2 regions of the Bradyrhizobium amphicarpaeae genome follow, and region 2 is predicted to be linked to the other one. Evidence: riboswitches for the same ligand, from Rfam matches in the RefSeq annotation. Region 2 holds a riboswitch; the other holds the start of a gene.

Region 1 (6,562 bases), 1.2 Mb from region 2:
CATTCCCTGGAGATCTTCTGCCTCGGCGTCTTCCTGGCCTTCGCCGGCCATTTCATTCTCGCCGAAGTCTCCGGCGGGGCAGCCATGCATGCGCTGATTAGTCTCTCCGGGGTCCTGATCATGTGGGGCGTGGCCTGGGTGATTTCGTGGTACAAGCGCGTGGCTGACAAGAGCGGTGCGAAGATCAAGAACGCCGTCGGCAACGCCGATCTGGCGGGAGGGGGCTGATGAAGGCGAAGGTTCTCCTGAGCCTTGTCCTGCTATTCGGTAGCCTCGCCGCGCCTGTGGCGCGTGCGGGCGATGCTGCTGCGCCTGCCGTTGCCACTGCGCCCGCGGCGTGCGAATTGCCCTCTTATCTGCTTACCAGCGAAAGCCAGCTTCCCAAGGTCGCCGAGGTCATCAAGGCCGGCAAGCCGCTCGAGATTCTGGTCATCGGCAGCCGCTCGACCACGATTCCGTCCTCGGAAGCCAGCTCCTATCCGGCGCGCATGGAAGCAATTTTGAAGGAAAAGCTGCCGCCTTCGGAGGCGGTGCACGTCTCCGTAGAAATACAGAGCAAGAAGACGGCGGAGGAGGCCGCCTCCACTTTCGTTAAGCTGATGGAAGCAAAAACGCCTACTTTGGTGGTCTGGCAGACCGGGACCGTGGATGCTATCCGATCCATCGATCCCGACGAATTTCGCAGCGCCGTCACCGACGGGGTTATTGCGCTGCAAAAGGCAGGGACCGACGTCGTTCTGATGAATTTACAGTACAGCCCGCGTACCGAGACGATGATCTCGGCCCAGCCCTTTCTCGATAATATGCGCGTGGTGGCGCAGGAGCACGACATCCCGCTGTTTGATCGTTTTGCGATCATGCGGCAGTGGAATGATCAGGGTCAGTTCGACCTGTTCAGCCCGTCCCGCGGGCCCGAGCTGGCGAAACAGGTCCATGATTGCATTGGCCGGGCGTTGGCACAGTTCGTGATCGACGCAGCCCATCTGGAGCCGGCCCAGCAGCAAAATTGAGGTCTAGCGTTAATGAGTTCTCTCCGCCCTTTTTGCCTGACGGCATGGCTGGCCGCGCCTGCAGCAGCAGTGCTGTTGCTGCTGGCACCGGCCGCGCATGCGCAGAGCCAAGCCGCGCAGGCGACGCCCGCGCCGGCGCAGTCGGCTGATCCCGCGCCCGCTTCGCCCTCCCAGACCACCGTCGCGGCAAGGTCATCCGAGCAGCGCGGCGTCACCGCGCGCGCCATCGACAAAGTGAAAGAGGTCGCGAAGTCCGCCGCCGATATTTTCAGCCGGGTGCCGTGCCTGCCGCCGAAAGGCGGCGCGAAGGCGATGGGCTCGCTGCCGCATGTCGCGGGCAAGCTGGTCGCGGGCAAGCCCGTCGTCATCGTCGCGTTCGGCTCGTCGTCGACCGCGGGCTTCGGCGCCAGCTCGCCGGAGTTCAACTATCCGAACCGTCTCGCCGCGCAGCTGCGCCGCCACTATCCGACCGCCGACATCTCCGTCGTCAATGCCGGCGTCGGCGGCGAGGATGCGCCCGAGATGATGAAGCGCCTTCAGACGCAGGTGATCGACGTGCATCCGGATCTCGTGATCTGGCAGGTCGGCACCAACGCGGTGCTGCGCAATCTCGATCCCGGTGAGACCGCAAAGCTGGTCGAGGACGGCATCAGCCGCATCCAGGCCGCCGGCGATGCCGACATCGTGCTGGTCGATCCGCAATATTCGCCGGCGGTCAACCAGCGCAAGGAGAGCGCCGGCAAGATGGTGAATTTGCTCGGCAAGGTTGCCGAGCTGCGTCACGTCGGCATCTTCCCGCGCTTCGAGGTGATGCGCGATTGGCACGAGAACCAGTCGATCCCGGTCGAGAGCTTCGTCATCGCCGACGGCTTGCACATGAACGATTGGGGCTACGCCTGCTTCGCGCAGCTGCTCGGCGACGACATCATCCGCTCCGTCGGCCAGATCAAGTTGGGCGTGAACGTGCCGGCGGACGTGCGGACATACCGGCCGATGTGACTCGGTGCCGTAGGGTGGGTTAGTACTACTGAGTCAGCCTGTCGCGGTCTATTGAGACTGAGAATCAAGTATTTGGGGAGATTCGTTATTTGGCACTTGGAGGGCCAGATGGATCTCGATCAGGGCGGAGATTGCGAAGCGCGGTTTGGGAAGTACGTAGCGGGTCTTGGGAGCGTGATCGGTCACGCGGATCGGACGAGGCAGCTGCGTGACTACTGCACCGGCCTGATACTGCCGGGTGAGCGCAAGAGCGTGGAGCCGATGGCAGCGCGGACGGCACCGGCTCGAGCGTCCGCCCAGCACCAATCTCTGTTGCATTTTGTCGCCGACGCGACCTGGTCGGACGAGGATGTGCTCGCCAAGGTGCGAGAGCTTGTGCTGCCTGCGATCGAGAGGAGCGGACCGATCGAGGCGTGGATCATCGACGACACCTCGTTCCCCAAGCAAGGCAAGCATTCGGTCGGCGTACATCACCAATATTGCGGGCAACTCGGCAAGCAGGCCAATTGCCAGGTGGCAGTGTCGCTGTCGATCGCCAACCGCTCTGCCAGCTTGCCGGTCGCCTATCGGCTCTATCTTTCACAGGAGTGGGCCAAGGACCGTGTCCGACGGAACAAGGCAGGCGTTCCGAAGGAGGTCAAGTTCAAGACAAAGTCGCAAATTGCACTGGAGCAGATCAGATGGGCCTGCAAGGCCGGCCTGCCGCGCGGCGTTGGACTGATGGACGCGGCCTATGGCAGGGACTCGCAACTGCGCGCGGGCATGACGGAGTTGGGGGTGCCTTACGTGGTCAGCATCGTGCCGACCATATTGATGTGGGCCCCAGGCAGCGGCCCACGGCGGATGGACAAGCCGATGAACAACACGGGCCGTCGCGACGAGCCCGATCTGATCTCGGCCAAGAAGGTGGCGCTCGGTTTGCCGAAGCAGGCCTGGCGCACGGTGACGTGGCGCGAAGGCTCGGCTGAGAAGTTGTCCTCGCGCTTCGCGCATGTGCGCGTCCGCGTCGGGTACAACAAGCTGATCCCCGAGACATCATCGCCCGAATGGCTGTTGATCGAATGGCCGGAGGGCGAAGCAGAGCCCACCAGATACTGGCTCTCGACCTTGCCCGAGACTATCGACATCCAGCAGCTCGTCGACATGGCCAAGCTGCGTTGGCGCATCGAGCGCGACTATCAGGAGCTGAAGCAGGAGGTCGGACTCGGTCACTACGAGGGACGCGGCTGGCGCGGCTTCCATCACCACGCGACCCTGTGCATCGCGGCTTATGGGTTCTTGATCGCCGAGCAGGCGATGATTCCCCCCTCAGGACCTCGTTCCGTCACGCCGCTCCAGGTCCCTGCCTTACCCGACGATTATCGACCCAGAGGCTCTGCCCGCGCGGCCTGAACGCCACGTCCCAAACTCGATCGCAACCGTGCGCGTGCGGCTGATTTACGATCTCATCAAAACCTTGTCACGGTGTCCCTGCTGCGGAGCCATCGCCCCACCTAGAACCCGACGAACGACCGTGACGCAGTAAGATTAGGCGAAGCCGTAACCCACCATGCATCAACTGCCGTAGGCGGGGGTGGTACCGTAGGGTGGGCAAAGGCGCAAAGCGCCGTGCCCACCATCGCTCACTGAGACGAAGGAAGCAGGCGTGGGCACGCTTCGCTTTGCCCACCCTACGAGATTCGGGCTCGGTGGCTCACGCCTTCTCCAGCGCCGCGGTGAGATCCTCGATCAGATCATCCGCATGCTCCAGCCCCGCCGAGAAGCGGATGAACCCTTCGCTGATGCCGAGCGCGGCGCGGTCCTCCGGCTTCAGGCGCTGATGCGTCGTGGTCGCCGGATGGGTGACGAGGCTCTTGGCGTCGCCGAGATTGTTGGAGATCTTCGACAGCTTCAATGCATTGAGCACGCGGAACGCCGCCGGCTTGCCGCCCTTGACCTCGAAGCCGACCAGCGTCGAGCCGCCGCGCATCTGCTTTTTCACCAGCGCCGCCTGCGGATGATCGGCGCGGCCCGGGAAGACCAGCCGCGAGATCTTCGGATGGCTCGCCAGCACGTCGGCGACGCGCGCGGCGGTCTCGGTCTGCGCGCGCACACGCACGCCCAGCGTCTCCAGGCCCTTGAGCAGGACCCAGGCGTTGAACGGCGAGATCGACGGGCCGGTCTGGCGCATGAAATTGTGGATGTGCTCGGCGATGAAGGCCTCGGACGACAGGATGATGCCGCCGAGGCAGCGGCCCTGGCCGTCGATATGCTTGGTCGCGGAATAGACCACGACGTCGGCGCCGAGTGCGAGCGGGCTCTGCCAGATCGGCGTTGCGAACACGTTGTCGACGACGAGCCGCGCGCCGGCCTTGTGCGCGATCTCGGCGATGGCAGGAATGTCGAGCACATCCAGCGTCGGGTTGGTCGGGCTCTCCAGGAAGAACGTCTTGGTGTTGGGCCGCACGGCGCGCTGCCATTCGTCGAGATTGGCTCCGTCAACCAGCGTGGTCTCGATGCCGTAGCGCGGCAGCAGGTCCTGCACGACGTAGAGGCACGAGCCGAACAGCGCGCGGGAGGCGACCAGATGATCGCCGGCCTTGAGCGGCGCCAGGATCGCGGTCGTCACCGCGGCCATGCCTGTCGCGGCCGAGCGGGCGGCCTCGGCGCCTTCGAGCTCGATCATGCGGCGCTCGAACATCGCGATGGTGGGATTGGAATAGCGCGAATAGATGAAGCCCGGATCCTCGCCCTTGAACCGCGCCTCGCATTGCTCGGCGCTGTCGTAGACATAGCCCTGGGTCAGGAACAGCGCCTCCGACGTCTCGCCATATTGCGAGCGCAGGGTGCCCGAATGGACCAGGCGGGTTTCGGGACGGTAGTTGGCAGTCGACTTCGACATAGGTACCTCCGACATGACCGTCTCGTCGAAAACGGTCACAAAAAAACCGGCCTGGATATATCCACGGGCCGGGATCACAGAGGTCCCCGGCCTGTTTAGCGACTTATTTAACGTGGCTGCAAGCCGGCCGGCTCAAATCACCACGGGATAAGTGATGCTCATAATCCGCAATGCCCTTTCCGTCAAGGCGTCCATCGGATAGCCGTAAAAGACTTGTATTTCCGGCATGTCCGGATGCATCTGACCCCCGATGAGGACTCCCGGTTGACGTTCACGGTCGCGCCCGACGCCAATGGTATCCTGCCCGACCGCATGATCGCGGCGATGGCGGCGGCGGGGCTGATCCTGCCCGCCTATGATTTCGTCGAGAGCCAGATCCAGCCGGCGAGCCTCGATCTGCGTCTCGGCGACATCGCCTATCGCGTCCGCGCCAGCTTCCTGCCCGGCCCAGGCGCCACCGTCGCCGAACGCATCGACGAATTGAAGCTGCACGAGTTCAGCCTCGCCGACGGCGCGGTGCTGGAGACCAACTGCGTCTACATCGTGCCGCTGCTGGAGAGCCTGGCGCTGCCGCCGGAGATCGTCGCGGCCGCGAACCCGAAAAGCTCCACCGGCCGGCTCGACGTCTTCACCCGCGTCATCGCCGACGGCACCCGCCGCTTCGACATGATCGGCGCCGGCTATCACGGCCCGCTCTATGCCGAGATCAGCCCGAAGACGTTTCCGGTACTGGTCAGCGAGGGCTCGCGTCTCAGCCAGGTGCGCTTCCGCACCGGCGACGCCATCCTTAATCCCGACGAACTCGATGCCCTGCATGCCGCCGAGCGCCTCGTCGACATCGACGACGCCGATCTCTCGGGCGGCGTCGCAGTCTCCGTCGATCTCTCCGGCGAAAAGTCAAACGGCTTCGTCGGCTACCGCGCCAAGCGGCACACCGGCGTCGTCGACGTCGATCGTCGCGCCGGCTATTCCGTCGATGACTTCTGGGAACCGATCTCGGCCCGTCCCGACGGCAGCCTGATCCTCGATCCCGGCGAGTTCTATATCCTGGCCTCCAAGGAAGCCGTGCAGGTGCCGCCCGACTACGCCGCGGAGATGGTGCCGTTCGATCCGCTGGTCGGCGAATTCCGCGTGCACTATGCCGGATTCTTTGATCCCGGCTTCGGCTATGCCGGCGCGGGCGGATTGGGATCGCGCGCGGTGCTCGAGGTGCGCTCGCGCGAAGTGCCGTTCATCCTCGAGCACGGCCAGATCGTCGGCCGCCTCGTCTACGAGAAGATGCTGGCTCGTCCCGACGCGATGTACGGCCAGCGCATCGGGTCGAACTACCAGGCCCAGGGGTTGAAGTTGAGCAAGCATTTCCGGGTGTAGCGCCGCCATCTCCTGCTGCCACAGTCGCCACCGTCATCCTGAGGTGCGCGCTCTTGCGCGCCTCGAAGGATGGGCCGCGAGTGCCTGTGGCCCATCCTTCGAGGCTTCACCTCGCGATGCAAGCGCATCGCAAGGCTCGCACCTCAGGATGACGGCTGAGATTGTGGCTGGTTGCGCCTCTCTGTCAGCGATGACACACTCCCGCAAAACAACAAGCCGGGAGCGAAACCAATGACCGCCGCAAGTGATGCCGCGCAGGAAGCCCAATGGGCACGCTGGCGCGCGGTCGCCGATCTCTATC
Region 2 (6,562 bases):
TCGTGTTCGATGATCCCAGCCTCAACCGTCTCGACGGCAGCATGCAGGTGCCGCTCGCGCGCGCCAAGCAGGTCGAGCTGCACGGGCGCCTCGCGGAGGGATCGAAATCCGATCATCCCGTGATCGAAACCGTGCTCCATGTCGCGCAGGGCAGCATCCAGGGCGTTCATCCCTTGCTTGCCGAGCCGTTCGAAGCGGACACGCGGGCCAGGATCACCGGCCTCTCGGACCTGACGCCGAAGCCCTGGCCGCAGCGCTTCCGCGAGATCCAGGCCGCGGGCGGTCACATCGAGATCGTGCAGTCGCGGATCCAGCAGGGCGAGATGATCGCGGTTGCGGCCGGCACGCTCGGCCTCTCGGTCAACGGCCGGCTCGACGGCGAATTGCAGATGACGGTGACGGGCCTCGAACGCGTGATCCCGGCGCTCGGCATCGAGAAGATGCTGGAAGAGGGCGTGCCGCAGGCAACGCTCGACCGCGTCGCGCCCGGCGTGAAGTCGCAGGACCTCAACAATCTGTTCGGCGCGCTCGATCGTGCGGTGCCCGGCCTCGGCAAGGTCATCAAGCAGAACGCCAATGCCGGCGTTGCCGCCGGCATCAATTCGATCGGCACCGAGAGCACGCTGGAAGGCAAGAAGGCGCGCAGCTTCCCGCTGAAATTCGTCGACGGCGCCGTGCTGCTGGGCCCGGTCAAGGTCGGCCAGATCCCGCCGCTGTATTAGTTGGATCCCGTAGCCCGCATGAGCGAAGCGATATGCGGGACCGTCCCGGATGTCGCTGCGCTCTTCCGGGCTACGGCAGTGTCCGTTACGGCTTCTTCAGCGCCCCGTGCTGGCGGCCGAAATCCGCGGCCGCTGAATCCTGGCCGATCTCGACGATGCCGCGGCGGATGGCACGGGTGCGGGTGAAATGGTCGAACAGCGCTTCGCCGTCACCGCGCCGGATCGCGCGCGTCAGTTTTGAAAGGTCCTCGGTGAAGGTGCCGAGCATCTCCAGCACGGCTTCCTTGTTGGCGAGGAAGACGTCGCGCCACATCGTCGGGTCCGAGGCCGCGATGCGGGTGAAGTCGCGAAAACCGCCGGCGGAGAACTTGATCACCTCGGATTCCGTGACCTGCGCCAGCTCGTCGGCGGTGCCGACGATGGTGTAGGCGATCAGGTGCGGCAGATGGCTGGTGATCGCCAGCACGAGATCGTGATGATCCGGCGTCATCACCTCGACCTTGGCGCCCATCGCAGCCCAGAACGCGCGCAGGCGATCGGTGGCCGCGGCATCGACGCCTTCCGGCGGGGTGAGAATGCACCAGCGGTTGATGAAGAGCTCGGCGAAACCCGAATCCGGTCCCGAATGCTCGGTGCCGGCGACAGGATGCGCGGGCACGAAATGAACCGTCTTCGGCAGGTGCGGCGCCATGTCCCTGACGATGGCGCCCTTGACCGAGCCGACGTCGGACACGATCGCGCCGGGCTTCAGGTGCGCGGCAATCTCCTGCGCCACCGGCCCGCAGGCGCCGACGGGAATACAGAGGATGACGAGGTCGGCATCCTTCACGGCGTCCGCATTGGTCGCCACGACCTGATCGACGATGCCGAGCTCCATCACCCGCGCGCGGGTCCTTTCCGATCGCGCGGTGGTGACGATCTCGCCGGCCAGGCCCTGGAGCTTCGCAGCGCGCGCGATCGAGCCGCCGATCAGGCCGAAGCCGATCAGCGCGACGCGCTGGAAGTGCGGCGCGCTGCTCATTTGCCGGCCATGAAATCGCGAAGGCCATCCAACACGAGGCGGTTGGCCTCCTCGGTGCCGATGGTCATGCGCAGCGAATGCGGCAGGCCGTAGTTCTTCAGGCCGCGCAGCACCAGGCCGCGCTTGGTCAGGAACGCGTCGGCCTCGTCGGCGGTCTTGCCCTTGTCGGTCGGGAAATGGATCAGCACGAAATTGGCGACGCTCGGCGTCACCTTCAATCCGAGCTTGCCGATCTCCTCGGTCAGCCGGTTGCGCCAGGTCTCGGTGAACTGCTTCGACATCGCCTGGTGCGCGGTGTCCTCGATCGCGGCGACCGCGGCGTACATCGCCGGCGTCGACACGTTGAAGGGACCGCGGATGCGGTTGACGGCGTCGATGATGTGCTCGGGCCCGAACATCCAGCCGATGCGCAGCGCGGCGAGGCCGTGGATCTTGGAGAAGGTGTGGGTCACCACGGTATTCTCCGTGGTGGCGACCAGCTCGATCCCCATCTCGTAATCGTTGCGCGAGACGTAGTCGCTATAGGCGGCGTCGAGCACCAGCAGCACGTGCGAGGGCAGGCCGGCCCGCAGCCGCTTGACCTCGTCGAACGGGATATAGGTCCCGGTCGGATTGTTGGGGTTGGCGAGCCAGACCAGCTTGGTCTTCGGCGTCACCGCCTTGAGGATCGCGTCGACGTCGCAGGTGAGGTTCTTCTCGGCTGCAACGACGTTCTTGGCGCCGACCGCCATGGTCGCGATCGGGTAAACCAGGAAGCCGTGCGTGGTGGAGATCGCCTCGTCGCCGTGGCTGAGATAGGTGTGGGCGAGCAGATTGAGGATCTCGTCCGAGCCGGCGCCGCAGATGATCCGGTTCGGGTCAAGGCCGAAGGCGCGGCCGATCGCCTCGCGCAGCACGCGCGAGGTTCCTTCAGGATAGTCCTCCAGGTGATCCGCCACGTTCTTGAACGCCTCGATCGCCTTGGGCGAGGGCCCGAACGGCGTCTCGTTGGCGGAGAGCTTGAACACCTTGCGGCCCGGCTCGGCGACCGGGCTCTTGCCGGGCGTGTAGGGCGCAATATCGAGAATGCCGGGATTCGGCACGGGGCGGGACATCTTGAACTCCGAAAATGGCGGGGCGCGGCGCGTGGTTTACGATTTTGCCCCGGTCGGGGGCACCGTATAGCGCGTTGCGTGGCTGCCGACGAGGGCCGTGGACCGCACCGAGGCCCCCGCCTCGATCAGGGCAGCCCTGATTTTGTCGATGCTGGTCGCGCTCGTGACCGAGATCAGCAGCGCGGCGCCGTCGAAGGCGGTATCGGGCACCGCGACGATCTCGGCGAGCGGCGACAGGGCGCGCGCGACCTCGGCGTTCCACCCGGACACGCGGACGCTGAAGGTCTCGACCTCGGTCACCAGGGCGCTGTCGGGGACGCGCGAGATCGCGAACACCGGCAATGCGGCCGGATGGTCGGCACGCTCGACGAAGGGCATGCGCGCGATGATCTTCGGCGCGCCTTTTTCCTCGAGCGAGAGCCACCACGGCGTGCGGCTCGACGTCGCCGAGACCAGCGCCAGGTCGCCCTTGGATTTCGCCACCGCCTCGACCGCGGCCTGCGCGCTGAAATGCGCGACGTAAGGGACGGTGAAACCAAAATGGAAGCGCGCGGAATCGCGCATCGCCGGCTCGCTCACGGAGATGTCGGCATGCACGGAGAACGGCGCCTGCACGTAAGTGAACGTCGAGATGATGACGCGCCAGATGCTCTCGACCGTGTCGAGCGGCAGGATGCCGCGATGCCGCTGCACGAGGTCGCGCATCATCGAGGCCTCGCGCGCCGGGCGGAACGCCGAGCCGACCTCCTGGGTCTGCTTCACCTGGATCAGGCGGTCGATGATGTCGCCGCGCTGCATCAGCAGGCGATGCATGCCCTCGTCGATCGCGTCGATCTCCTTGCGCAGTTCCTGCAGCGATGGTGGCGCGGGCGGAATTTGGGACATGTCTGGCGGTCGATCGTTCCGATGGGGGATGCCCTGATTAGGCAGTCAGGGCTGCGAAAGCAAAGAGAAATGACGCTGCTTTCCGTCGACGGCGTGGCAGGCGAATTTGGTCGATCCTGTCAGCGACTTGACGAAAACCTCCCAAGACGGTAGCTTTTGCCCGTTCCGTGGTCATTTGAGCCGGCCGGCTTGCAGCCACGTTAAAAAACTCGCTAAACAGGCCGGGGACGTTTTCGATCCCGGCCGAACCTATCGTTCAGGCCGGGTTTTTCATGGCCTGATTTCAATGCGGTCTCGAGCCCGACCGCAAACGAGGTCGATGGTCAGATGGGTGACGTCAAGTCGATACCGAGTCCTGCGATCAGCGCCGACGAGCGGTCGCACGAGGTGGATCATCCAAGCTCGCAGATCGCGCATTTCGGCGCCGAGCAGCCGCTGCGGCTCGATTGCGGCGTCGATCTCACCCCGTTCCAGATCGCCTACCAGACCTATGGCGAGCTCAACGCCGATCGCTCCAACGCGGTGCTGATCTGCCATGCGCTGACCGGCGATCAGCATGTCGCCAACGTGCATCCCGTCACCGGCAAGCCAGGCTGGTGGGAGACGCTGGTCGGCCCCGGCCGCCCCATCGATCCCAAGCACTACTTCATCATCTGCTCCAACGTGATCGGCGGCTGCATGGGCTCGACCGGGCCGGCGTCGATCAATCCCGCCACCGGCAAAGTGTGGGGCCTGGAATTCCCCGTGATCACCATCCCCGACATGGTGCGTGCACAGGCCATGCTGATCGACCGGCTCGGCATCGACACGCTGTTTGCGGTGGTCGGCGGCTCGATGGGCGGCATGCAGGTGCTGCAATGGACCGCGGCCTATCCGGGCCGCGTGTTCTCCGCGCTGGCGATCGCCTGCGCGACGCGGCACTCGGCGCAGAACATCGCCTTCCACGAGCTCGGCCGCCAGGCGGTGATGGCCGATCCCGACTGGCGTGGCGGCGGCTACGCCGATCAGGGCATCCATCCGCATCGCGGGCTGGCGGTGGCGCGGATGGCCGCGCACATCACCTATCTCTCCGACGCCGCGCTGCATCGCAAGTTCGGCCGGCGCATGCAGGACCGTGAGCTGCCGACCTTCTCGTTCGACGCCGACTTCCAGGTCGAGTCCTATCTGCGCTACCAGGGCTCGTCCTTCGTCGAGCGGTTCGATGCCAATTCCTATCTCTATCTGACGCGCGCGATGGATTACTTCGACATCGCCGCCGACCATGGCGGCGTGCTCGCGAAGGCGTACGCGGACATCAAGACCCGCTTCTGCGTGGTCTCCTTCACCAGCGACTGGCTGTTCCCGACCTCGGAATCGCGCGCGCTGGTGCACGCGCTGAACGCCTCGAGCGCGCGGGTGTCGTTTGCCGAGATCGAGACCGATCGCGGCCACGACGCCTTCCTGCTCGACGTGCCCGAATTCCTCGATATCTCCCGCGCGTTCCTGCAATCGGCGGGCAAGGCGCGCGGACTGAAGGATGGCTAGCATGTCCGTGCAGGAAGTATTGCCGCTGGGCGGCGTTGCGACCGGGCAGTCCGGTGATTTTCGCGCCGATCATCGGCTGGTGGCCGAGATGGTCAAGCCCGGCTCGAAAGTGCTCGACGTCGGCTGCGGCGAGGGCGATCTGCTTCAGTTGCTGGAAAACCGCGGCATCGACGGCCGCGGCATCGAGCTGTCGCGCGAGGGCGTCAACCGCTGCGTCGCCAAGGGGCTGGCGGTGGTGCAGGGCGATGCCGACACCGACCTCGTCAACTATCCGGATGACGCCTTCGACTACGTGATCCTGTCGCAGACGCTGCAGGCAACGCGTCAGCCGCGCGTGGTGCTGGAGAACCTGCTGCGCATCGGCCGCCGTGCCATCGTCTCGTTCCCGAATTTCGGCTTCTGGAAGATGCGGCTCCAGCTCCTGATCGGCGGCCACATGCCGCGCACCGAGAATTTGCCGGCAACCTGGTACGACACCGCCAACATCCATTTCTGCACCATCAAGGATTTCGTCGAGCTCTGCGACGAGATCAACGTCAAGATGGAGCGTTCGGTGGCGCTCGACCTCTACGGCCGGCCGGTGCCGCTCAACCTGCCCTGGTGGGTGTGGAACATGTTCGGCGAGCAGGCTGTGTTTCTGCTCAGCAGGGGTAGCGGAAAGTAGCTTTTCGTCATTGCGAACGACCGTAGCCCGGGTGGAGCGCAGCGCAATCCGGGGCGATCGTGCCGCGCGCAAGAAACCCGGATTACGCTTGCGCTCCATCCGGGCTACGCTGCTCTCTCCGTCATTCCGGGGCGTGCGAAGCGCGAGCTATGATGCGCAATCGCGCATCTGAGAATCCATCGTGCCACAGCGCTTGTCGCCTAATGGATTCCGGGCCTGCCCCTTCGGCGCATCCCGGAATGACAGCTAATGCGCCACCAGCGAGCGCGGATCCCGCACCGGCCAACGCCCCGCTTCCACCAGCGTCACGAACCGTCCGACGCTCTCGTTGAACAGCGCGGGCTCTTCGAGGTTGAGCACGTGACCCGACTTCGGAAACATCGCGAGTCCGGCCGCAGGCAGATGCTGCTTCAGGAACAGGCTCGGTCCGATGCAGGGATCGTCCTCGTCGCCGCAGATGATCAGCGCAGGCGTGGATGCTTTCTTGATCGCTTCCGTCATCGCAAAGATCGAGGGGCGGCCGCCCTGGAAGCCACGCATCGTGCGCGCCGAGCCTTTGGAATCGTGGCGCGCCAGCGCGGCGTAGAAATCGGCGTGGCCGCGCGGGTCCTTCACCAGGAAGGGAATCCGGCTCGGCGCCTCGCGCGTGACT

What was found. A riboswitch is a leader RNA that binds a small molecule or an ion and turns the genes downstream of it on or off. The one in region 2 is predicted to bind S-adenosylmethionine.
Region 1: linked by a shared signal. The riboswitch ahead of CIT40_RS31590 (O-succinylhomoserine sulfhydrylase) and the one ahead of metX (homoserine O-acetyltransferase MetX) in region 2 are both predicted to bind S-adenosylmethionine.

The regions. Positions count from the first base shown of each region.
Region 1 covers NZ_CP029426.2:6,722,439-6,729,000, reverse strand. Annotated here, with positions in the region: gene CIT40_RS31610 (OpgC domain-containing protein) at 1-228, shown strand, start outside; gene CIT40_RS31605 (SGNH/GDSL hydrolase family protein) at 228-1,010, shown strand; gene CIT40_RS31600 (SGNH/GDSL hydrolase family protein) at 1,023-2,009, shown strand; gene CIT40_RS31595 (IS701 family transposase) at 2,118-3,401, shown strand; gene CIT40_RS31590 (O-succinylhomoserine sulfhydrylase) at 3,703-4,890, opposite strand; SAM riboswitch at 4,965-5,044, opposite strand; gene CIT40_RS31585 (2'-deoxycytidine 5'-triphosphate deaminase) at 5,125-6,261, shown strand; gene CIT40_RS31580 (hypothetical protein) at 6,493-6,562, shown strand, end outside.
Region 2 covers NZ_CP029426.2:934,882-941,443, forward strand. Annotated here, with positions in the region: gene CIT40_RS04580 (DUF2125 domain-containing protein) at 1-722, shown strand, start outside; gene CIT40_RS04585 (prephenate/arogenate dehydrogenase family protein) at 808-1,743, opposite strand; gene hisC (histidinol-phosphate transaminase) at 1,740-2,837, opposite strand; gene CIT40_RS04595 (chorismate mutase) at 2,874-3,722, opposite strand; SAM riboswitch at 3,880-3,959, shown strand; gene metX (homoserine O-acetyltransferase MetX) at 4,050-5,246, shown strand; gene metW (methionine biosynthesis protein MetW) at 5,248-5,910, shown strand; gene CIT40_RS04610 (alpha/beta fold hydrolase) at 6,157-6,562, opposite strand, start outside.